DNA from 3 places in the Acinetobacter sp. PW68 genome. Region 2 is predicted to be linked to each of the others. Evidence: predicted binding sites of a transcription regulator. Region 2 holds the regulator's gene; each other region holds the start of a gene.
The links. Region 2 encodes PhoB, which activates phosphate uptake and scavenging genes when phosphate is short. Its sites were predicted from a motif close to TGTCATNAANCTGTCATAA; they were not measured.

Region 1: a site for PhoB is predicted at 3,321-3,339, ahead of K1T76_RS09900 (DNA translocase FtsK). Genes of this name have one in related genera too.
Region 3: a site for PhoB is predicted at 2,480-2,498, ahead of K1T76_RS03470 (inorganic phosphate transporter). Genes of this name have one in related genera too.

The regions. Positions count from the first base shown of each region.
Region 1 covers NZ_JAHZSX010000001.1:2,076,524-2,084,285, reverse strand. Annotated here, with positions in the region: gene rimI (ribosomal protein S18-alanine N-acetyltransferase) at 1-422, shown strand, start outside; gene K1T76_RS09915 (arginyltransferase) at 462-1,277, opposite strand; gene aat (leucyl/phenylalanyl-tRNA--protein transferase) at 1,302-2,033, opposite strand; gene trxB (thioredoxin-disulfide reductase) at 2,141-3,094, opposite strand; gene K1T76_RS09900 (DNA translocase FtsK) at 3,436-6,621, shown strand; gene K1T76_RS09895 (PA4642 family protein) at 6,747-7,034, opposite strand; gene minE (cell division topological specificity factor MinE) at 7,128-7,400, opposite strand; gene minD (septum site-determining protein MinD) at 7,403-7,762, opposite strand, start outside.
Region 2 covers NZ_JAHZSX010000001.1:2,714,247-2,722,008, reverse strand. Annotated here, with positions in the region: gene asd (archaetidylserine decarboxylase) at 1-638, shown strand, start outside; gene phoR (phosphate regulon sensor histidine kinase PhoR) at 734-2,092, opposite strand; gene phoB (phosphate regulon transcriptional regulator PhoB) at 2,102-2,812, opposite strand; gene K1T76_RS12965 (TetR/AcrR family transcriptional regulator) at 3,020-3,727, opposite strand; gene K1T76_RS12960 (SDR family NAD(P)-dependent oxidoreductase) at 3,959-4,798, shown strand; gene K1T76_RS12955 (MATE family efflux transporter) at 4,825-6,192, opposite strand; gene K1T76_RS12950 (methionine aminotransferase) at 6,307-7,461, opposite strand; gene K1T76_RS12945 (DUF445 domain-containing protein) at 7,618-7,762, opposite strand, start outside.
Region 3 covers NZ_JAHZSX010000001.1:739,192-746,953, forward strand. Annotated here, with positions in the region: gene metH (methionine synthase) at 1-2,033, opposite strand, end outside; gene K1T76_RS03470 (inorganic phosphate transporter) at 2,544-4,160, shown strand; gene K1T76_RS03475 (hypothetical protein) at 4,289-5,836, opposite strand; gene K1T76_RS03480 (hypothetical protein) at 6,089-6,283, opposite strand; gene K1T76_RS03485 (rhomboid family intramembrane serine protease) at 6,618-7,235, opposite strand; gene nfuA (Fe-S biogenesis protein NfuA) at 7,393-7,762, shown strand, end outside.

The sequences.
Region 1 (7,762 bases), 640 kb from region 2:
TGGTTGCGATTGAAAATTTGGTACAAAGTCATCCGTGGAGTACCAAACAATTTGCCGAAGCGGTGGACAGTTATCACAGTACCGTGATTGAACACGCAGGGAAAGTGGTGGGTTTTTGTATTTTACAACCTGTGTTGGATGAAGCAAATTTGTTGTTGATGGCGGTACACCCAAGCCAGCAAGGCAAAGGTTTAGGTTATCAACTGCTAGAACATTCTATTGCGGGATTGAAGAATCAACCTGTGCAGATTTTTTTAGAAGTGCGTGAAAGTAATTTAGCTGCGATAGCCCTGTATGAAAAGTCAGGTTTTCATCAAATTGATTTACGTAAAAATTATTATCCTAAAACGGATGGGACACGCGAGCATGCCATTATTATGGTGAAATCTTGTAGTGATGATTTTGCCAGTTTGTTTAAGTAAATCAGATGAAGGTAAAAACTGGTCTTGTGTGAATTCAGTTTATTTGATGATGGAGTTATTCCAACCTAAGGGCAGAGTGGTCATTAAGGAGTTTCCCAACTGCTGCACCTCATCGGTATTTAGGCTGCGGTTAATGCGTCGCCATTGACCATCGAGAAGTAGCTCAAGGGGCACATATTGCGATTTGTAGTTCATTTTGTTGGAATGAGGCACCCAATAGCCTAAGTAAACATATTGCAACTCCAAATGCTGTGCCTGTTCAATTTGTTTTAATACTGCAAATGTTCCGAGTGAGCGACGACTTTCGTCTGGATCAAAAAAGGTATAGACCGCAGAAATACCATCATCTAAATAATCACAGGTCGATACTGCAATTAAGCGATCAGCTTGCCAAACTTCTAAAAAGAAGCTGTTGGTACAACTGTGGATGAGGAATTTTTCAAATTGGTCACGACTGGCAGGGAACATATCGCCATCGGCATGTCGTTCATTTATATAGCGTTCATACAGCGCATAATGTAAATCGCCCGCATCTTGCGGCTTGGTGATTTTGATCTGTAAATCATGATTGCGTTTCCAAGCTTTCTTTTGGGTGCTGTTCATTTTAAATTCAGCGACAGGAATACGCGAAGAAAGGCATTGACGGCACAAATGACATTCTGGGCGATAAACAAAATCGCCACTGCGACGAAAACCGACCCGAGAAAGTTCAGACAAGGTCAGCACATCAATTTTATGTGCAGGGTCTAAAAAAACCATTCGCGCAGATTTTTCAGGTAAATAGCTGCAATCGTGCGGCGGAGTAATGTAATACTGCAAATCATTTAGCAGGGATTTTGGGTGATATGAATTCATTTTCAAGATCCCTCTCTGTTATTCTCATTCAAGTAGGCGCGCATACTGCGCTATTGTTTTACTTGAAAATACACTGTCCTGAAATTTTTTCCAATTGATCGCAGGCTGTTTTACAACATCTTGTAACGATATAAGATAGTCTTGGCGAGAAAGTGTACATGCTCCGAGACTAATTAAATGGTCATTGACCAATTGGCAGTCAATCCAAGGCAATTGTTGTTCTTGTCCGAGCAGCATCAAACTATAAAAAGCCATTTTGGAGACATCGGTACGCTGGCTAAACATAGACTCGCCAAAACAGCTTTTGCCAATACTCACACCATATAAACCACCGACCAAAAGATCTTGCTCCCAAACTTCTACACTATAGCCATAACCTGCTGCAAAAAGCTGACAATAACCTTGAATGATCTCTTCAGAAATCCAAGTTTCATTGGCGTAGCTACGGGGCAAGGCACAATTGCGAATCACTTGTTCAAAGGCATGATTAATAGTAATGCGATAATCTATTTTTTTCATGTTGCGGATTAAAGACTTACTCGGCTGATAATGTTGCGGAATAATTACGCAACGTGGCTCAGGACTCCACCAACAAATAGGATCACCTTCTGAAAACCATGGAAATAAGCCATGTGTATAGGCTTCATATAAGGTTGAAGGGGAAAGGTCTGCACCTACACAAATCAAGCCTTCACCCTCAGGATCAACTTCAATGGGATCGGGGAAAATGAATTGTGAAGCCGGGAGCGTGTGCATATCAATTGCCGTATGAAGTTTTACGATGAACTTGATTTCATCATACCTAAAAATGTCGTGATAAAAAAACCGCTCAAGGAGAGCGGTCTTTAAACTTGGACACTAAATTATTCACCAAGTGCATCTAAATATTTTTCTGCATCCAGTGCTGCCATACAGCCTGAACCTGCAGAAGTAATCGCTTGGCGATAAATGGAATCGGCTACATCACCCGCAGCAAATACGCCAGCCACAGAAGTTTGTGTCGCATTGCCTGCAGTGCCGCTTTGTACTTGGATATAACCATCACGCAAGTTTAATTGACCTTCAAACATGCCTGTATTTGGTTTGTGACCAATTGCAATGAATAAGCCAGACACATCAACATCTTGAGTAGAGCCATCAGTGGTTGATTTTAAACGTACTGAAGTTACGCCTGTGTTGTCGCCCAAGACTTCATCAACTTGGTTATTCCAAAGAATACTGATTTTGCCTTCTTTTTCTTTGGCAAATAAATGATCTTGCAAGATTTTTTCAGATCGAAGTGAATCACGACGATGCACCAATGTCACGTGTGATGCAATGTTAGACAGGTATAATGCTTCTTCAACAGCCGTGTTACCACCACCAACGACCATCACTTTTTGGTTTTTGTAGAAGAAACCATCACAGGTAGCACAAGCACTTACGCCTTGACCCATAAATGCTGCTTCAGATTCTAAACCTAAATATTGTGCAGTCGCACCTGTGCAAATGATTAAAGCATCACAGGTAAATTCTTCCATATCGCCTTTGAGTACAAATGGGCGCACATTCAGGTTCACTTCATTGATATGGTCATACACGATTTCTGTGCCAAAACGCTCTGCATGCGCTTGCATACGCTCCATTAGCGCTGGGCCTGTTAAACCTTCAGGATCGCCTGGCCAGTTATCAACTTCTGTGGTCGTAGTGAGCTGACCACCCAATTGTAAGCCTGCAATTAAGGTCGGTTTTAAGTTGGCACGTGCGGCATAGACTGCGGCACTATAACCTGCAGGGCCTGAACCTAAAATAATTAAACGTGAGTGACGAGCGCTCATGCACAGCATCCTTTTTTTATTTAGAAATTTATGGAATTATACGTGAAACAGGATGAGTTTGCTGTGTGATTAAAGTTGATATTACTGATCATGTAAATCGATTTGAGCTATATAGAAAAAGTTAACAACACACTTCAATAATCTTGCATCTTTTTCTAGGCAACACATGCATAATAGAAGGTCTGTTATAATTTATAGCTTGCTGTGTGATGAAGCTTGCATCGTGAAATGCAACTTAAATGACACAGCTAAATGAAATACAGATGCTCCGAATCAGGTGGCTTTTTAAGACCATCGAACAAACAAAAAACATTGATGAAGAATTGGCGACAGGACAATATATGACTGCGGTGTCGGGTGCTTATGCACATCGCTTAATAGCGACATTATTTTTGGTCTCTTTTGGAATATATCTGTTCCTTGCAACAGTAACCTATACTCCATTTGACCCAGGTTGGATGCATATTTCCAGTGACACCCAACAGGTTTCAAATGCGAGTGGAATCGCAGGTGCGTGGATTGCTGATTTATTGTTTGGCTTTTTAGGTTGGGCGAGTCTGCTTCTTCCTGCTTATTTTTTTATTGAAGCCTTACAAGTCTGGTGGCCACGTAGTTTTTTAAACCGTCCATTTCGTTATGCTGCACAATTCTTCATTTTATTGGCCACTGCAAGTTTGCTGTATTTGTTTTGGCAAGTGCCTGCCGATACGTTAGACAACGCCTCAGGTGGCATCATTGGTTTTGAACTTGGGAAAAGTTTATCGCAAATTTTAACCATTTATGGGGCAACACTTTTTTTAGTCGTCTTTTGGATTTTCTTATTTACCCTCGCATTTGGGGTGAAATGGAACAGAACCTGGGCAACTTTAAAAGCCACACCTGCTTATATGCAAGACTTGTTTTACCGCAATGTGCCTGAAGCAGAATCTGACTTTGACCGTTCCGCACCACAGGTGAAAAAGACCGTTGTCGCTGCTGCACCTGTGGTTGCTGCTGAAGTGGCGTCAACCGATTTAGAACCGAGTGAACCCGTGGTTGCACAGGTGAAACAATCTGAAGTAGCTACGCCACATCCTGCAGCAGAGCGTATGTTTAATCACATGCTGCAACGTGAAGAAGAAGAACAGCAGGCGCAGCAACAGTTATTGGTGCAAGATGAAATTGATGATGTTGAATTAGAAAAAACCATCGAAAAGGCGCATCGCTTAGAACAAGACAGCCAGCGTATTGTTGCGACAGGCGAAGTGTGGCGCGCTTTAAAAGAAAATACCGACAGTCAGCATAACCAAGACATTCATGCTTTATTACGTGCTTCTGAAGAACCAGAGCCACATCTGCAATCAAAGCCTTTTGATGAAGTGCGTCCTGTATCTGCGGCGTCTCAATCCACTGCAAAATTATCATTGGATTGGGATGATGACCAAATTTTTGATGAATTGCTCGCGGCAGTTCCACAAGGCAAAGCTGCAAGTGATTTACATAGCCCATTCCAAAACCATGCGGGAATGGATGCTTTAGATGAGCCTGCGACCCAGCAAGAAACAGTGCGTCCGCACTCGAATCCTGCAATTCACGATTTTAACGATGAACTCAGCAGATTTGAGTCAGATTTTAATCCGCCATCTTCAAATGCTTCGAATACGCAAAATCAGGCTGTACGCCAAGAACGTCATTTGCAGCATGATTTAGACAGTTTAGATGACTTGTTGGTGGATGATCTTTTGGGTGATGAGTTACAGCAAGATGCATTTCAAGATCAAGCGCCTGTAGCGCGTAGTACCAGTAGCTATGCACAAAGTTCTGCTTTTGTTCAGGCACCTATTCAGACGGCAGCCACTGCCGCAGTGATGGCAAACGCAGCGACTGCTACACAGGCTGAACAAGCAGAAAAAGTGGCGTTATCCAAAGAAGCATTTATCGAAGCTTGGCAGGAAACCGCAGGCAAACCACTAGACGAAGATGACTTTGATTTTGATGCGCCCTTGACCGATGCACATGGTCGTCCGATGTCCCGCGCCATGCAGGTTGCAGAAAAACGTCGTGATCTTTCTCCGCTTCCAGGTTTGGATTTGCTCGATAAAGTCGATCCAAACAAAAAAGTGAACTTCACTGCAGAACAATTATCGCGCTTGTCGGAATTGCTGGAAATTAAATTACAGGAATTTAATGTCAAAGCCAAAGTGGTTGAAGCACAGCCTGGCCCTGTTGTGACCCGTTTTGAGCTGGATTTGGCACCCGGGGTCAAAGCGTCGAAAGTGACCAATATTTCCCGTGACTTAGCGCGTTCAATGTCAATGGCATCGGTACGTGTGGTCGAAGTGATTCCGGGCAAGCCGTATATTGGTATTGAGGTACCGAATAGTTCCCGTGAAATGGTACGTTTGATTGAGTTATTACAAACGCCTGCTTTTGAAGATCCAAACGGCATTTTATCTATGGCGATGGGGAAAGATATTTCAGGCAATCCCGTGATTACTGAATTGGGCAAAGCACCGCACATGCTGGTGGCGGGGACGACGGGTTCTGGTAAATCGGTAGCAGTGAACTCGATGATTTTGTCGATGTTGCTGAAATATAAGCCTGATCAATTGCGTTTAATTTTGATTGACCCGAAACAACTGGAGCTCGCTAACTATAATGACATTCCACATTTGTTGACGCCTGTGGTGACTGACATGAAAGATGCGGTCAGTGCTTTAAATTGGTGTGTCAATGAAATGGAACGTCGCTATAAGCTGATGTCTTTCCTAAAAATTCGTAAATTAAGCGACTATAACCGTAAGGTTGAAGAATCTATTGCCAATGGTGAAGATTTAATTGATCCAACTTGGAAACCTGGCGATTCTGCAACGCAGGAACGTGCACCGCGCTTAACGCCATTGCCATCTATTGTCATTGTGGCAGATGAGTTTGCCGACATGATTATGCAAGTAGGAAAGAAAGCGGAAGAAATGATTACCCGTTTAGCACAAAAATCACGTGCAGCAGGGATTCACTTACTTTTGGCAACTCAGCGTCCATCGGTAGATGTGATCACTGGTCTAATTAAAGCCAACATTCCAACTCGTGTGGCTTTACGTGTAAACTCAAAAATTGACTCACGAACTATTTTGGATGCAGGTGGCGCAGAAGATCTGCTCGGTCATGGTGACATGCTGTTTTTAGGGCCAGGTAAAATTGAACCAGAACGTGTACATGGTGCATTTATTTCGGATGATGAAGTCAACCGTATTTGTGATGCATGGCGTGAGCGTGGTGATCCTGACTATGTTGATGAAATCTTGACACCATTTGATGAAGAACCGTCTTCACGTGGTTTTGAAGATGGTGAGGGCAGTCCAGACCGTGATGTGCTATATGATCAGTGTGTGGCGTTTGTGCTAGAAACACGTAAAGTATCGACCTCATCTTTACAGCGGAAATTCAGCTTGGGCTATAACCGTGCAGCGCGTATTGTTGATCAGATGCAAGAGCAAGGTATTGTGAGCGAGCAGGGTGCAAATGGGAAACGTGAAATTTTAGTGTAAAGCTTCATTTTCTGTTTGATCTTGAATCAAGTACTGTAATAAAAAAATCCCGCAATTCAATATTGTGGGATTTTTTTAATTCAAGCGCTTTGGCTGAGTTTAGCCAGAGATTGTATTTAAACAGTTTAAGCAAACTTGGCTAAAACTGCTAAAAAACCATCTTTTTGACGTGGAAATTCAGCAATCACATCGTGAATACGTTGACCTTCAGGATTGGTGGCATTCACATCACGACCATCGGCAACAAATTGTGTCAATAGACGTTCATAGTCGCTTGGACGCATGTGTTTAAATGCGTGATAGAGTACGTGAAAATCTGCATTCACACCTGCAGGTGGTAACTGATTTAAGTAAGCAAACACACGTTCATCCGACCATGCTTCGTTAAAGGTTGCAGGTTGAGATAATGCCATAGCAATCTCCTTTATATTCTTTTGAAAAAATAGGGCAAAATAACTTGTGTTATTTTGCCCTGATTCAATTTGCTTGACTAATCAGTATTCAGATTATCGCTCTTCAGGCAAATTGATATTCATTTCTAGCATTTCAATATTGGCTTCTGAACGTACTGACATTTGAATGTGTTGTTCATCTACCCCACGCACGTAGCGGTTCACCACTTGCATGATTTCTTTCTTCATCTGATCAATTTTTTCTTGGCTTAAGCGTTTACCAAGACCTTGTTCAGAAGCAACAATCACTTTTAAGCGATCTTTTGCTGTTTGTGCGCTAGATGGCTTATCTTCACCGCTAAATAATTTGCTCCAAAATCCTGCCATGTCTACGCTCCAAATAATCGTGCTAACCAGCCCTTAGGTTTCGCTTCAATATGGCGAAACGGACGTTCTTCACCTAAGAATCGTGCAACCAAGTCATCATAAGCCTGACCTGCAGCAGCATCGCTATACAGAATGACAGGTTTACCTTCGTTTGATGCTTGAAGTACGCTCTTACATTCAGGAATTACGCCTAAAGTAGGTACACGTAAAATATCTTTAGAAATGTCATCAATCGTCAGCATTTCTTGTTTATCGGCACGTTCTGGGTTGTAACGTGTAATACACAGGTGCTTACGGATACGGCCTTCGTTTTGTTCTACTTTTTTAGTTTTGCTGTCTAGCATACCAATAATACGGTCAGA
Region 2 (7,762 bases):
GTTCTTTAAAGCAAGGTGTGCGGGAAATTGACAGCAATCCGAACAGCATTGTATCGCCTGCAGATGGGGCGATTTCGCAGCTAGGTAAAATAGAAGATGGGGCAATTTTTCAGGCCAAAGGTCAGCAATTTACTGTTGAAAACTTAATTGCCGACCCGCAATTGGCTGAACCCTTTAAAAATGGTCAGTTTGTAACCGTGTATTTATCTCCACGTGATTATCACCGTGTACACATGCCTTTTGCAGGCACGCTCACTGAAACTTTATATGTGCCAGGCGAGTTGTTTTCTGTCAATCAAACCACAGCCGAAAATATTCCGGGTTTATTTGCCCGCAATGAGCGCATGGTCTGTTTGTTTGATACCGAACTGGGACGTATGGCGGTCGTTTTGGTGGGTGCTATGATTGTGGCGGGTATTGAAACCGTGGCGACAGGTAAAGTAAAACCATCGGGACGTTTGGAGCTGAATCAACACCAATTATTCCTTGAAAAAGGTGCAGAATTAGGACGTTTTTATTTGGGTTCTACCGCGATTGTTTTGTTTGAAGAAAATAAAATGCAGTGGGATGCCGAATTCAAGGCTAATTCTGTGGTGGAAATGGGGAAAGCCTTGGGGCATGTTGTTTCCGCAGAATAAAATCTGATGAATTGAGAAATAAAAAAACGCCAAAATAATTTGGCGTTTTTTATTTTTAACTTTGTAATTTGTTGGGGGTTGTACCAAATCAGCGCTTAACTTTCGTAATACAAACGCTCTTTCGGGAACACAGCTTTGAATATAGAGCCTTGATTTTCTTTAGATTCGACTTCTAAGTGTGCATTATGCTGCATCAAAACGTGCTTCACAATTGCTAAACCTAAACCTGTGCCGCCTGTTTGTCGGCTACGCGCGCTGTCTACACGATAAAAGCGTTCAGTTAAGCGTGGTAAGTGTTTCGGATCAATCCCGATGCCAGTATCTTCTACAGTAAAATAGCCTTGATTGCCATCATCATGCCAGCCAATGGTAATCGTCCCGCCTTTTGGGGTGTATTTAATTGCATTAGTGATTAGGTTGCTAAAGGCACTGGCCAATTCTACATCTGAACCAATCAGATCATAATGACTGTCGATATTTAAGTTGAGCGTGTGTCCATAATCGACGTTATAGGCATGTGCATCGTCAAATAATTGATTCATTAAACTTGGCATTTCAATGATTTGATTTTTGGCGATGGTTTTTTCATTTTCCAGACGTGACAATAGCAGAAGGTCATTCACTAAAGCATTCATACGTCGGGTTTGTGATTGCATTTGCTCAAAAGCACGTTTCCAACGCGGGTTAATATCATCCTGATCGGTAAAGGTTTCGATATAACCACTCAGCACGGTTAGTGGGGTACGTAATTCGTGTGAAATGTTATCGACAAAGTCTTTACGCATTTGTTCTAGGTTATGCATACGCGTCATGTCGTAAGCAAATAACAAACGGCTATTGCCACCAAACTGAGTCATTTTGACGTGCACATATTGCCCTTCATGCACACTCGATTTCATTTTTAAACCGTCGGGTGCTTGGTCAATATGATTAAAATATTCAATAAAACTAGGTTGGCGCAAAATAGTCAGGATGTTGCGTCCACGGTCTAAAGGCTGAATACCTAACAGTTTTTCTGCAGCAGGGTTCCACCATTCAATCTGATGATTTTCATCAATCAGCATCACGGCTTCATCTAGTGCCACCAATGAAGACTGGGCGCGGTCAATCAACCCGACCATTTCAGCCTGAACAATACGTTCCTGACGTTGCGAGCGATAAACATTGAATAGTAATGCACCCCAAATTCCATGCAGATTCGGCGGGACATCATAAGGACGATTGGAAATCCAATCATTGACTAAATAGAGCGAGCGCATTTGCTGAAGAAAAAACAGCAAAAAGGCGAGGCTAATACAAATCCAAAAATACCCAATCCCAAAACCAATCAAGCTTGCAATAATTAGGAAAAAGGCCAATAAACGAAAATCTTGTTTGGCAAAAGTCCATAAACTGCTGTAACGAACTTGTTTGAGGTCACGAGCGAGTTCAGGGACTGGGTAAGGTTCGTACATAAAATAATTTTAGCCTAAAGCAACATCCGCACGTGTCGAGAAGCGATAACCTGTACCACGTACCGTTTGCACAAAACGGTCTACACCATACGGCTCTAAGACTTTACGTAAACGACGAATATGCACATCAATAGTTCGGTCTTCAATATATACATTGCCGCCCCAGACTTGGTCAAGCAATTGCGCACGGGTGTAAGCGCGCTCTGGGTGCGTCATAAAGAATGCCAATAAGCGATATTCGGTTGGGCCCATTTCTAAAATATTGTCGCCAAAACTGACACGCTGGCTAACTGGGTCTAAAATTAAACCGTTGGCATCAATGGTTTTTTCACCGCTTAAGGCATTGGCACGACGCAAGACGGCTTTAATTCGCGACACCAGTTCACGAGTTGAGAATGGCTTGGTCATGTAGTCGTCCGCGCCTGCATCTAAACCTTGAACTTTGTGATCTTCTTCACCACGTGCAGTGAGCATAATCACAGGAATTTCGGCAAGGTTGTCATCGCGTTTTAGGCGACGACACAAGTCTACACCGCTGACACCGCCTGGCATCATCCAATCAAGCAAGATAAGCGCTGGACGTTGATCGACAATCATCTGATGAGCTTGTTTTGCATCTTCTGCTTGTAAGCACTGAAAGCCTGCCATATCTAAAGAGGTATGGATCATCTCCCGAATTGGAAGTTCGTCATCGACGATTAAAATGTAGTCATCTTTCACAACGCAATATCCTATAGATGTTAACGGTGGGCCGTTTTATTTATGACAGGCTTATTACAAAGATTAATTATGACAGTATCATTGCAGAAAGGGTTAAACGGGCTGTTTTTGCAATAATTTGTGACAAACTAATGTCGATTTGATGAAAAAACTGAACAGATTCAGTAAAAGTAAAATAATGATTTGAAAAATATTATGACTGTTTTTTCAATGTGATGACAAGGTCGAAGAATCTTTCATAAAAGTTTGCTCTTTTTCCGAAAAGGTCTGTAATAACGATAAAAATACAATACGGCAAGAAGACAAGACATCTTCCATAGATTGTTTGAAATCGCTTATGACCCAGCGAATCGCAATTTGGGTGACATAACCATTTAAGCCTGTCGCCACCAGTGAAATCTCTCGATTGGGGCGGTCTAAATGCGGCATCATCAGCATGACAAAGGCCTGAATCATGCGGTCAAAACGTGACATGGTTTCGTGAATAGTGGCTTGGTTATGCAGTTCTTGCACCAGCATGGCATCAATATAAATAATACGTGCCATTTGCGGGTTATTTTTTAGCGTAGTCAATAAAGCCGTTAGTCCAGCATCAATCATTTTTTTTGGATCCGCCGAAGCTTGCATAATGGCTTGCATGACATTTTGCTGTAATTCATCAATCAGTTTTAAAAAAATGGTCTGAAACAGTTCTTCACTTTTTTTAAAGGATTCGTAGAAATAGCGTTCGGTCAGTTTAGCTTCGGTACAAATATCTTTTACGGTCACGGCAAAAAAGCCATGCGTCCCATAGGCTTGAATACCTGCCTCAATCAATTTCTCACGACGTACCTGTTTGCGCTCAGTTAAAGATAAGCCTTTAAACTGACGTTCTTTTTGTGGTTTCTGGGTGGTTTTTTCTGTTTGTGCAGTCATGGGCAGTCGTTCTGTCCTGTTCAGTTAAGCCAAATACGAACCGTAAGCAGGCTTTATATTAGCAATAATTATCTGTTAAACCTATGATTTCAGATTCATTTGCGATATTCGTACTGGCCTATATTGACAATACTTATTGTCAAAATTATATTTAAACCACAGCGCATCGCATAGCCCTACAAAACAACAAGCAGGTCTGAACTGTGCACGCCATATACTCAAGGAAATCATATGAAAAATTTTAAAAATAAAGTTGCCGCAATTACAGGCGCAGGCTCGGGTATTGGGCAGCAACTGGCTGTTCTATTGGCGAAGCAAGGCTGTCATTTATCGCTCAGTGATGTGAATGAACAAGGTCTGTCGCAAACAGTAGATTTACTCAAAGACAGTAATGTGCGCGTGACCATTAAAAAAGTGGATGTTTCTCAATTAGAACAAATGCGCGAATGGGCAGCTGAAACTGTGCAAGATCACGGCTCGGTCAATATGATTTTTAATAATGCAGGCGTGGCATTGGGTTCTACCGTAGAAGGTGCAAGTTACAAAGAATTGGAGTGGATTGTTGGTATAAATTTCTGGGGTGTGGTGTACGGCACCAAAGAATTTTTGCCTTTCATCAAACAAACTGGGGATGGTCATATCATTAACATTTCTAGTTTATTTGGTTTAACCGCACAACCCTCGCAGTCGGCTTATAATGCGACCAAGTTTGCGGTGCGCGGTTTTACTGAATCCTTGCGTCAGGAATTAGATTTGGAAAATTGTGGAGTGAGCGCGTTGAGCGTGCATCCAGGTGGGATTCGCACCAATATTGCCAACAACGCCAAAATGAACGACAGCATACGCACTTTGGGCATGAATCCTGAAAAATCGGCACGTGCGTTTAATAAATTATTGCGTTGCCCGCCTGAAGAAGCTGCACGCCAAATTTTAGAGGCAGTACAAAAAGACAAACGCCGCTTATTGATTGGTAATGATGCTAAAACTTTGGATTTAATCCAGCGTATTGTTCCAACGGGTTATCAGAAAGTAACCGCATGGGCGACTAAGTTGGGCAAGAAACGCGGTTAATCTAACTTACAAATATAACAGACCATTCAGACCAAAACCTGAATGGTTTTTTTCTTCCAGACAAATTGATAATACGCACCTTGACCGATGCACAGACTCACAAATGCCAAGGCATAGGCATACCAAATTCCTTGCAAACCCCACCACTGACTGAAGAAATAAGCACACGGTACTTCAATTAAAACAATCGCTAAAATATTGATGATCATTGGAACATTGACCGTGCCACTGGCGCGCATAATGGAGGCAAAAATTGCACTGGCACCAAAAAATAAAATGGCCCATAACACAATAAATAAGAGCTGCTGACCCAGTACCACCACCGCCGGATCGGTAATAAACAACGCCATCAGATATTTAGAAAATAAATAACCCAAGGTGACTAAAATACCTGTAATTAGCAGATTCATGCCCAAGGCAGTACGGGTGACTTTGGCCAGTAATTCGGCTTTGCCTGCACCAATGGCTTGTGCTGCAAAAATTGAAGCAGCTATGGCAATGGATAGAGCAGGAAATTGAATATAGTTCAACACCTGATTAACTGCACCATAGGCGGCAGTGGCCTCAGCACCATGTCGATTAACCAAACCGACAATCACCAAACCCGCCATAGAGGTGGTGACCATTTGTAAGCCTGTAGGAATGCCTAAGCGTAAAATCACCTTGCTTAGATTGGGTTGATGCCGAATTTGACGTAGCAGATGCCTATCCATTTTGAGGGGATGGTTCTTTTTATTCAGGTAAATCACCAAAAAAATTAAAACAGCCAGATAGCCCAGAATGGTGGCAATGGCAGGGGCAATAATGCCCAAGCGAGGAAAGCCAAAATAACCTGCAATCAGGATGGGGGTAATCACTAAGCCCATTAAACTGGTCAGACTTAGGGCAATGAGTGGCGTAAGGCTATCGCCCACTCCACGCAAAATAGAGGTATAAATAATATACACAAACAGCAGTGGGCTGCCTGCTAACATCCATTGCACATACGGCAGGGATAGATGCATCACTTTAGGGTCTGTGCCCAATAAGATTAAAATTTGTTTGGCAAAAATTACCCCTAAACAGGCAATCAAACTGCCGACGATCAGGGTCATAAATAAAGTCGAGCCGACAATACAGCGCACTTTTTCGACATTTTGTGCGCCCCATGCTTGTCCAACCAACACAGTCGAGCCTGCCGAAAGCCCAATCACAAAGGCCATCAGGCAAAAAATAATGGGAAAAAATACCGACACTGCAGCAATAGCTTCCACACCCAGCATTTGCCCGACAAAAATTGTGTTAATGGTGCCCGAAAGATTTTGCAAAATATTGGTGGCAATCAGTGGCAATAGAAATACCAAAAAGGTTTTCCAAAGCTGAGGGTGATCGACCAGTGCCTGAGGTCTTGCCATGCCAAATCCTGCGCTTCAATATGCGGTTGTTTGAAATTTCACCCTAGCATGATTTGGTCATAAAAAGCCTTAGCTTTTCAGTAACTCAGTGACATTTCAGTAGAGCTTCACTACTTAAATTGCCGATAAAATTTCACCTGCACGCAACAGGGTTTCAGTTTTTTTAGCAAAGCAGAAGCGGATTAAACGTAAATCATCGGGTGGGGTTTGATAAAATGCAGACACAGGAATACCGACAATGCCGTACTGCTCGGCTAGAAAATGACACATATCTACGGCATTTAAGTCAGGGCGGATATTGCTGTAATCTAAATTTTGAAAATAAGTGCCTTGAGCAGGGCTGAATTGAAAACGTGAATTGGCAATCCCTTGATTAAACAAATCACGTTTGTCCTGATAAAACTTTGCCAATTCTGCAATATGTTCAGGATGCTGCTGCATATAATTCGCCAGAGCTACTTGCACAGGGCTAACCCCGCAGAAATTAATAAATTGATAGGCTTGGCGAAAGAGCTGCATTAAGGCAGCTGCAGCCGCACAGTAGCCTGTTTTCCAGCCTGTGACATGAAAAGTTTTACCAAACGAGCCCACGACAAAACTACGTTCCCTAAGCTCAGGAAAAGACAGCGCAGAGCGATGTTGATGCGTATCAAAGACTAAATGTTCATAGACTTCATCGGACAGCACCACAATATTATGTTCCTGAATGACATCAATTAAATGCTGCCAATCTTGCGCTGACCATACTGTACCTGTGGGATTATGTGGCGTGTTGATGATGATCATGCGGGTTTTTGAATGAATGGCATCTTTGACCCTATTCCAGTCCACCTGAAAATGTGGAGCCTGTAGCGGAATATGAATGGCTTTTGCACCCAATAATTTTACACAGGGCGCATAACTGTCATAACTTGGATCAAAAAGAATGACTTCATCGCCTGCCTGCAGCACGGTTTGCATGATGCTAAAAATAGCCAGTGTTGCCCCAGGTGTGATGGTAATTTCACTGATCGGGTCAAGTGTTAGCTGATCACGCTGTAAAAACTGCTGTGCCAGTTGTTCACGTAACGGCAAGTAACCATCGCCCGAAGGATATTGATTGAAGCCTGCGTGTGTGGCTTGGCTTAAAGCATCTAGTAATGCTGCAGGTGCACGAAAATCAGGAAAACCCTGCGATAAATTTAAGGCATTTAGTTGTTGTGCCAAGTTAGACATGGTACTAAAAATACTCAGACCTTGAGCAGGCAGTTTCGCGTGAATATCGAGCATAGTGAGGTTCTAGTGGTGGCAGCAGCTTATTTTACATCGTAGCTTTTTCAGGCGTGAATGCAAATGGGGGTAAGTTCGGTGATGTAGCTTGAGTAGATCATTCGGGGCATTATTTTTATTTAATACCTCAAGATCGTCTTATCAAAAACTTGCATCTTAAATCCACTCCACCAATGCCCGAATAACCCCCAATCCTAGACCAATAAATGCACCTACGACCACACCATTGACCCGAATCATGTGTAAATCACCACCGACTTCGTTTTCAATTTTACCAATCATTTCGCGCGAGTCCCATTCG
Region 3 (7,762 bases), 2.0 Mb from region 2:
TCATTAATAAAGGTGGTGATGCCTTTCACTAAAGCGTATTCAAGACGCTTTTCAACAGATTCGTTTCGCCATTCCAAGTTTTCTTCGGCTTTTTGTGCACCTGACTGACCACGGTATTTTTCTGCTACTTCGAGTAGTTTTTCTGTGGCATCCTGACCGCTTTCGCCTTGGTTCTGGTTCAGAATAACTGCTTCAACCGCATCTTTTAGTTCTTTCGGGATGTCATCGTAAATGGCCAACTGACCTGCGTTCACAATGCCCATCGTCAGGCCTTGTTTAATCGCATAGTACAGGAACACGGCATGAATCGCTTCACGCACTGGCTCATTACCACGGAAGGAGAACGACACGTTAGAAATACCGCCAGAAATCATGGCATGTGGCAGGTTTTGTTTAATCCAGCCCGTAGCTTCAATAAAATCGACGGCGTAGTTGTTATGTTCTTCAATACCTGTCGCAACAGCAAACACGTTCGGATCAAAAATAATGTCTTCGGCAGGGAAGCCAACATCATTGACCAAGACATCATAAGAGCGTTTACAAATTTCGCGTTTACGTGCTGCAGTGTCGGCTTGTCCGACTTCGTCAAAGGCCATAACAATAACTGCTGCGCCGTATTGGCGGCAGAGGCGGGCTTTTTCGACAAACTCGTCATAGCCTTCTTTTAGGGAAATAGAGTTGACAACTGCTTTACCTTGTACACATTTCAAGCCTGCTTCAATGATTTCCCATTTAGAGGAGTCAATCATGATGGGTACGCGAGAAATATCTGGCTCAGATGCTACCAAGTTCAAAAAGTGCACCATTGCACCTTCTGAATCGAGCATGCCTTCATCCATGTTGATGTCGATGATTTGCGCACCGCTTTCTACCTGTTGACGTGCAACATCTAAGGCTTCGGCAAAGTTTTCTTCACGAATTAAACGCAGGAATTTTTTAGAACCTGTAACGTTGGTACGTTCGCCCACGTTTACAAATAAAGAATCATCATAAATGTTAAATGGTTCTAAACCACTTAAACGGCAAGCAGGTTTAATCTCTGGAATTTTACGTGGTGGAATGTCTTTTACTGCATTGTAAATCGCACGAATGTGATCAGGCGTTGTACCACAGCAACCGCCTGTAATATTGATCAAGCCACTTTCAGCAAACTCTTTGAGGAAAGCTGCAGTTTCTTCAGGCGTTTCGTCATAGCCACCAAATGCGTTGGGTAAGCCTGCGTTCGGGTGCGCAGAAACAAATACATCGGCAACGTCTGAAACGGTTTTGACATGTGGACGCATGGCATCTGCACCCAAGGCACAGTTAAAACCAATAGAAAGTAAATCGCCATGACGTACCGAGTTCCAGAATGCTTCTGCAGTTTGTCCCGTTAATGTACGTCCCGAAGCATCTGTAATGGTACCTGAAATCATTAACGGCAATTCACGTCCGAGCTGTTTAAACACCTCTTTCACTGCAAAAATCGCGGCTTTACAGTTTAAGGTGTCAAATACAGTTTCAATAAGCAGGATATCTGCGCCACCTTCAATTAAGGCATGCGCAGCTTCAATATAGTTTTCTTTAAGTGCATCAAATGTAATGTTACGAAATGCAGGGTCGTTTACATTGGGTGAAATTGAACAAGTACGTGATGTAGGCCCAAGTACACCTGCCACAAAACGTGGTTTGTCTGGTGTTGAATATTTTTCACAGGCTGCTTTGGCTAAACGGGCTGCTTCACGGTTAATTTCTGGAACCAAATCTTCCATGTGATAGTCAGACATGGAAACGCGCGTGCCGTTAAAGCTATTGGTTTCGATAATGTCTGCGCCCGCATCTAAATAGGCTTCGTGAATGTCTTGAATAATTTTCGGTTGAGTTAGTACCAATAAATCGTTGTTGCCTTTGAGGTCATGTGCCCAATCTGCAAAACGTTCACCACGATAATCGGCTTCTTCCAATTGATGGCGTTGAATCATAGTACCCATGGCACCATCGATAATTAAAATTCTTTGGGCAAGAAGCGCTTTCAGGGTGGTAAGCGTTGACATAAAAAACCCTTTATGACTGAATCCGAAATGAGCGCTATTTTAGCAGAGTTCGCAAGGCTTTCGTGCACTTGAAGCGACCAGAGCGAGTGGAAGTCGTAAAAATAGTGCATAAAGCGGTATTTTTAGAATTTTGAAGGGGGAGTGTACTGTAGGTTTTGATCCCAAATAAAAGCAGTGATGATACGTATTCTAATTTTAATTTTCTTTGATGCGTCATCGCTTTGTCATATTGCTCAGGCAAAATTGGCTCAACCTGAAATTTGTCTGAACTTTTAGACAAATATGACAACCGTGTAATAAATCTAAATTTGAGAGAATGGCGTAAGGAAAGTAGGTTTATTTATTCTAAGTGTTTAAATTTAAATATTTATTTTATTTTTATGCACCTAAAACACAGCTTAAAGTATGAAAATAAAGTATGAAAGTTGCTTTATATAGCAGCTCTTTGTCATATAATTGTCACAATTTAATTGAACAATAAGGGGATTTTAAATCCTCTTTTCTGCTTGCATGAATTCTAAACCAACTCCTGTAGATTCAGCGCACAAGTCGACCACTAAATCGACCAATGTTCATGTGCCTACACCGAAATTTTTTATGCCGGTGTTTTTAACGATCATCGTTTCTACCCTTATTTATATTGGTTTCCAATTGTCTGCGGACTTATCCCACGTACCTGCGTTGAGCATGTACTCGGTGATTTTATTGGCTACTGCTTTATTCATTGCCTTAGGCTTTGAATTTGTGAATGGTTTCCATGACACAGCCAACGCTGTGGCAACGGTCATTTATACCAATGCCTTGTCTGCACCTGTGGCAGTAATGTGGGCGGGTTTCTGTAACTTCCTTGGGGTGATGGTCGCCAGTGGCGCAGTTGCCTACGGTATTATTGCCTTGCTTCCAGTCGAACTGATTATGAATGTCGGTTCAGGTGCAGGTTTTGCCATGGTGTTTGCCATGTTGATTGCCGCAATTGTCTGGAATTTAGGAACGTGGTTCTTTGGTATTCCTGCTTCAAGTTCACACACTTTAATCGGTTCGATTTTAGGTGTGGGGATTATGAACTACTTGCTTAACTCAGGTGCAGGCGCTAGTGGTGTAGACATGGAACAAGTCATGAAAGTCGGTAAGGCTTTATTGTTCTCGCCATTAATTGGTTTTGCCTTTGCTGCGATTTTGTTCCTCTTGGTGAAAAAAATCTTCAAGAAACAAATGGAGTTATTCCAGCCACCTGAAGGTAATAAACCACCACCACCCCTGATTCGTGCCATTCTCATTTTTACCTGTACTGGGGTAAGTTTTGCGCATGGTTCAAATGATGGTCAAAAAGGCATGGGTTTAATCATGTTGATTTTGATCGGGATTGTGCCGTTGGCGTACTCATTAAATAAAGAGTTAGGTCAAAACCACATTCAATCGTTCCAGCAGCTTTCAACGCAAACGGCTGATGTGATTTATCCACAACATGCCGATATGCCAGATGAAAAAGCGCGTCAGATTATTACTAGTTATATTCAGACCAAAGAAATTACTCCTGAAGTCGTACCTGCTTTGGCAAGTCTAACCGACCATTTGGGTGAGCGTGTGGGGCAATATGGCAACTTAAAAGACGTCCCTGAAGCTGACGTGGCAGAAATGCGTAACGATATGTATTTAAGCACCACCTCGTTCAAGCGTTTAGACAAAGCCAATGCCTTGCCTGAAATGTCGGAAGAACAGAAGAAAGTGGTTAAAAGCTACCGTAGCCATTTAGATTCGTTCTTACAATACATTCCAACTTGGGTCAAAGTTGCCGTTGCCTTAGCACTAGGCTTGGGTACGATGGTCGGCTGGAAACGTATTGTGGTGACTGTTGGTGAACGTATCGGTAAGCAGCACATGACTTATGGTCAAGGTATGTCTGCCGAGCTTGTGGCAATGTCAACGATTGCTGCTGCAGATGGTTTGGGGATGCCAGTTTCAACTACACACGTACTGAACAGTGCGGTGGCAGGTACCATGGTGGCAAATAAATCGGGTCTGAATTTCCAAATGGTGCGTACAATTCTTTCGGCTTGGATTTTCACTTTACCTGCGACAATTTGTTTATCGGGTAGCTTGTTCTGGTTGTTCTTAAAAGTGTTTTAATCCATTCTCAACTTTTTTGAGTGGTTGAAAAAAGCGCTGTGATGATACAGCGCTTTTTTTATACCTGCAGATCAGTCTAGAGAAATATTTGCAGGCAAGTTTTTGAATAGATAGATTAGCGGTTTACATTACTTTTTAAATTTTTGGATGACTTTGTCCAGCGGTAATTTATCTGCAGCAAAGCCATAGAGCGCAGCGAAAGGTAGGGCCGTTCGTGCCAAATACGCCACGCGCCACAATCCACCATGGTTCGCACCTTCCATCATCAATTCGAGCGGATGCTCAAGTTTCACTTCAGGATTGGCTGCCGAGTTTGGATTGCGTAAGTCATGAATCCACAATGCCGCCATAATCGCATTGGTGGTTTCAGGGCTAAATGCTTCAACATCAAACAAACTTGCGCCACTAAATGCTGCTTTGAGTAATGGATTTTTGGTCACAGAGTGTGTGGTGGTCGAAGGTGCAATATTGATGCTGACATGCTGTCCTTGATGACGGGCTAAAATTGCACGCCATTGCTGGATGCGTTTTGCCAAAGCATAGTTTGGTCCTTGTTCCACTACCAAACAGTCGGCAATACCATAATGTTGACCATTGTCTGAAGCAATCAAATGGTGCAGATTCTTTTGAAAAAAATGGCTGCGTGAAAGGGTTTCAATACTTTTGGTGAGTAGCTTTTGCCCTTGCGAACGCTGCTGAAATTTCTCTGCTGATGCACTAATCACTTCTTTAGGAACAGCATAAACATCGGTTGGGGTACACATAAACATAAGGCTGCTGTCAGCTTTATGTTCGCTGACATATTGCATAATGGCATCCATCGCCATCGCAACACGCACGTGTTTTTCACCATCTAAATAGGCAATGGCTGCTAAATCTAGCGTTTCAGATTTTTGGGCTAACCAATGTGCAATTTCTGGGGTTTGCGTGAGCAGATTTGCACCCAATTGTTCTGTTAAAACGTCAAATGGAGTATCTGCCGCGAGTTGTGTTGTACTTGGTGCGTATAAGATAGCATTGCCTTGTTGCACAGTGTTTAGAATTTTATTCCACACACGGCTGTTTGGTAAATCGACTGCAATAATATTGGCTTTCCATTTGGCTAACCATGTGAGTGGACCTGCTTCTGATGCTGCACCAAATAGCACCATATTTCGGTCAGACAAATCAAACCATTCGGGATGCGCCACCGCTGCATTTAACGCTTCGGCATGACTAGGTTCAATAATGCCTGCTGCGAGCCAAATTGCAATTTGATCTAGTAGGGCTTGACCTTGTAATTTTTGCCCACGATACGGCACATACCATTCAGGTGCTGCTTGGCTGCTGCCTTGTAATTTAAAAGTATATAAAGTTTCAGTAGGCAAGTGCATGACATCTTTCAGCACATATTTTTGCTCATGACGATAAAATTCAAAACTTTGATGCGCTTTTCTTAAACCATCTTCTGCAATTTGAATGGCGTTAGCTTGTTTACGAATACCGTTGATCACAAGGGCTTTAAAATGTTTTGGATAGTGCTTACGCCAGTTTTTTTCTGCCAAAGCATCAACGGAGCTTTGATGATCGACTGTGGCTAAGGCTTCGGCAATAATTTGCTTGCCCGTGTTTGAGGTGCTGGGTTTATGTTTTTTTGGATGAATTGGGAACTGTAAGCCATCGTAAGAAGTGGACATGCAAAAACTCGCAAAATAAAATGAAATTAATATACAGATGTATACATTATCTACGCCAAGTTACGATATGGGGTAGCAAAAACTACCAAAATTGAGTGAAATTTGAATAAAAAAACCTTCACGCAGCGTAAAGGTTTTTAATATGAATGAGATGTTATAGGGGTTTAAAGGTCAGTGTTTTAATGTCTATGTTTGAATCATAAATGAGTCTGATGCTGTATCAGTAATGTTTTATTCACTCAGATCAACCGCTTAACAGCGTCCTTTTTTCGCCTGACCTGGAGGACAAAAATCACCATCACCATGCGGATGTTGGTGTGGATAATAACCTTTCGGATAAATTGTGCGGTCAGGATCAATCACCACACTGCCTTCAGGGGTATGTACGGCACAGGCGCTTAATCCTAAACTAAATAACAGGGCGCTTAGAAGTGCAAATTTTTTCATGGCTGACTCCTGATTGCTTGATAGTTTTAGTCTTTATATTTTTAGTATAAGTGCTTGCTGAGTAACAGCATCTTATTTGTTGTGTGTTTTATCGTGTGTCACAAAGTTGATGTATTGAATCATTCAGATGCTTTCATCAATCAAAAAATACGTATCAGCAGTTCATAAAATGGTGATTGAAAGTCGCTTTTCCCAATGAGGTAAGGTTTGGATAAGAAGCTATAAATGATGGTTTTAAGAGGATTTATGAAAGCGGTCTATTGAAGGATTTAAAGATACTTAAAAGCAGCAACGACTTAGTTGTATATCTACTAAGTCGTTATAGTTTGAAAAGTTAAAACGGAAGTTGCGCTAGTTTATTCAGGAAGTGAGGTAAGATACGCGGTTCAATTAAAATAGTCACAATCACACCATACGCCGCACCCCATAAATGCGCACTATGATTAATATTGGAATTACCACGTTTACCCGACCAAATGCTATACGCCACATACAGCACCGCAAAAATAATGGCAGGCACAGGAATAAAGAACACAAAAATCAGCTTCCACGGCTCAAACAAAATATAGGCAAACAACACTGCAGATACAGCGCCTGATGCGCCTAAGCTAGCCCAACGATGGTCATTTTTATGCTTTAAATAACTTGGAATAATCGCAGCGATCAAACCACCCAAATAGAATAAAACAAAACCTAAATCATAGATGTATTGGCGATAAAAGCTTTCAATAATGCTGCCAAAGAAAAACAAGGTAATCATATTGAACAGCAAATGCGCACCATCGGCATGCACAAATCCATGGGTAATGAAGCGGTCATATTGTCCGCGTTGCATCGCAGGCGGCCAAAAGATCAGGCGATTCATTAATTCTTGTTTAGAAAATGCCAACATAGACACGATGACCGTAATAATGATAATGGTCACGGTATGATTAAAAGGTAAATCGAGCATAAACGCCTATTCTTTTACTTGAATTCTGCGTTAATAATGCATCAAAACTGAGTTGGAGTCGAACTTTAGGAATAAATCCGACAATTTTGGTTGATTTTTTTTTATTGCCCCGCATCTTAAGTTAAAATAGCCACTTCAGCTTGAGGAAATTATTGTTATGTCGACTGAGAACAGCAGCACAGCAGTTGTAGATGAAATTCCAAACTTATTGATTACGCCAACTGCTCAAGAGTATTTGAAGGATTTATTGGCAAAGCAAAATACACCAGGTATTGGTGTGCGTGTTTTTGTGGAAAATCCTGGTACACCGCGTGCTGAATGTTGCATGGCTTATAGTGCGCCCGATGAAGTTGTACCTACAGACTACAAACAGGAATATCCAGACTTTCCTGCGTTTATTGATACGCCGTCAATTCCGTATTTATTGGATGCTGTAATTGACTACAACAAAGACCGTTTTGGTGGTCAATTGACTTTCCGTGCACCTAACTCAAAAGTGCCACGTGTAGGTCCAGATGCTTCGTTAG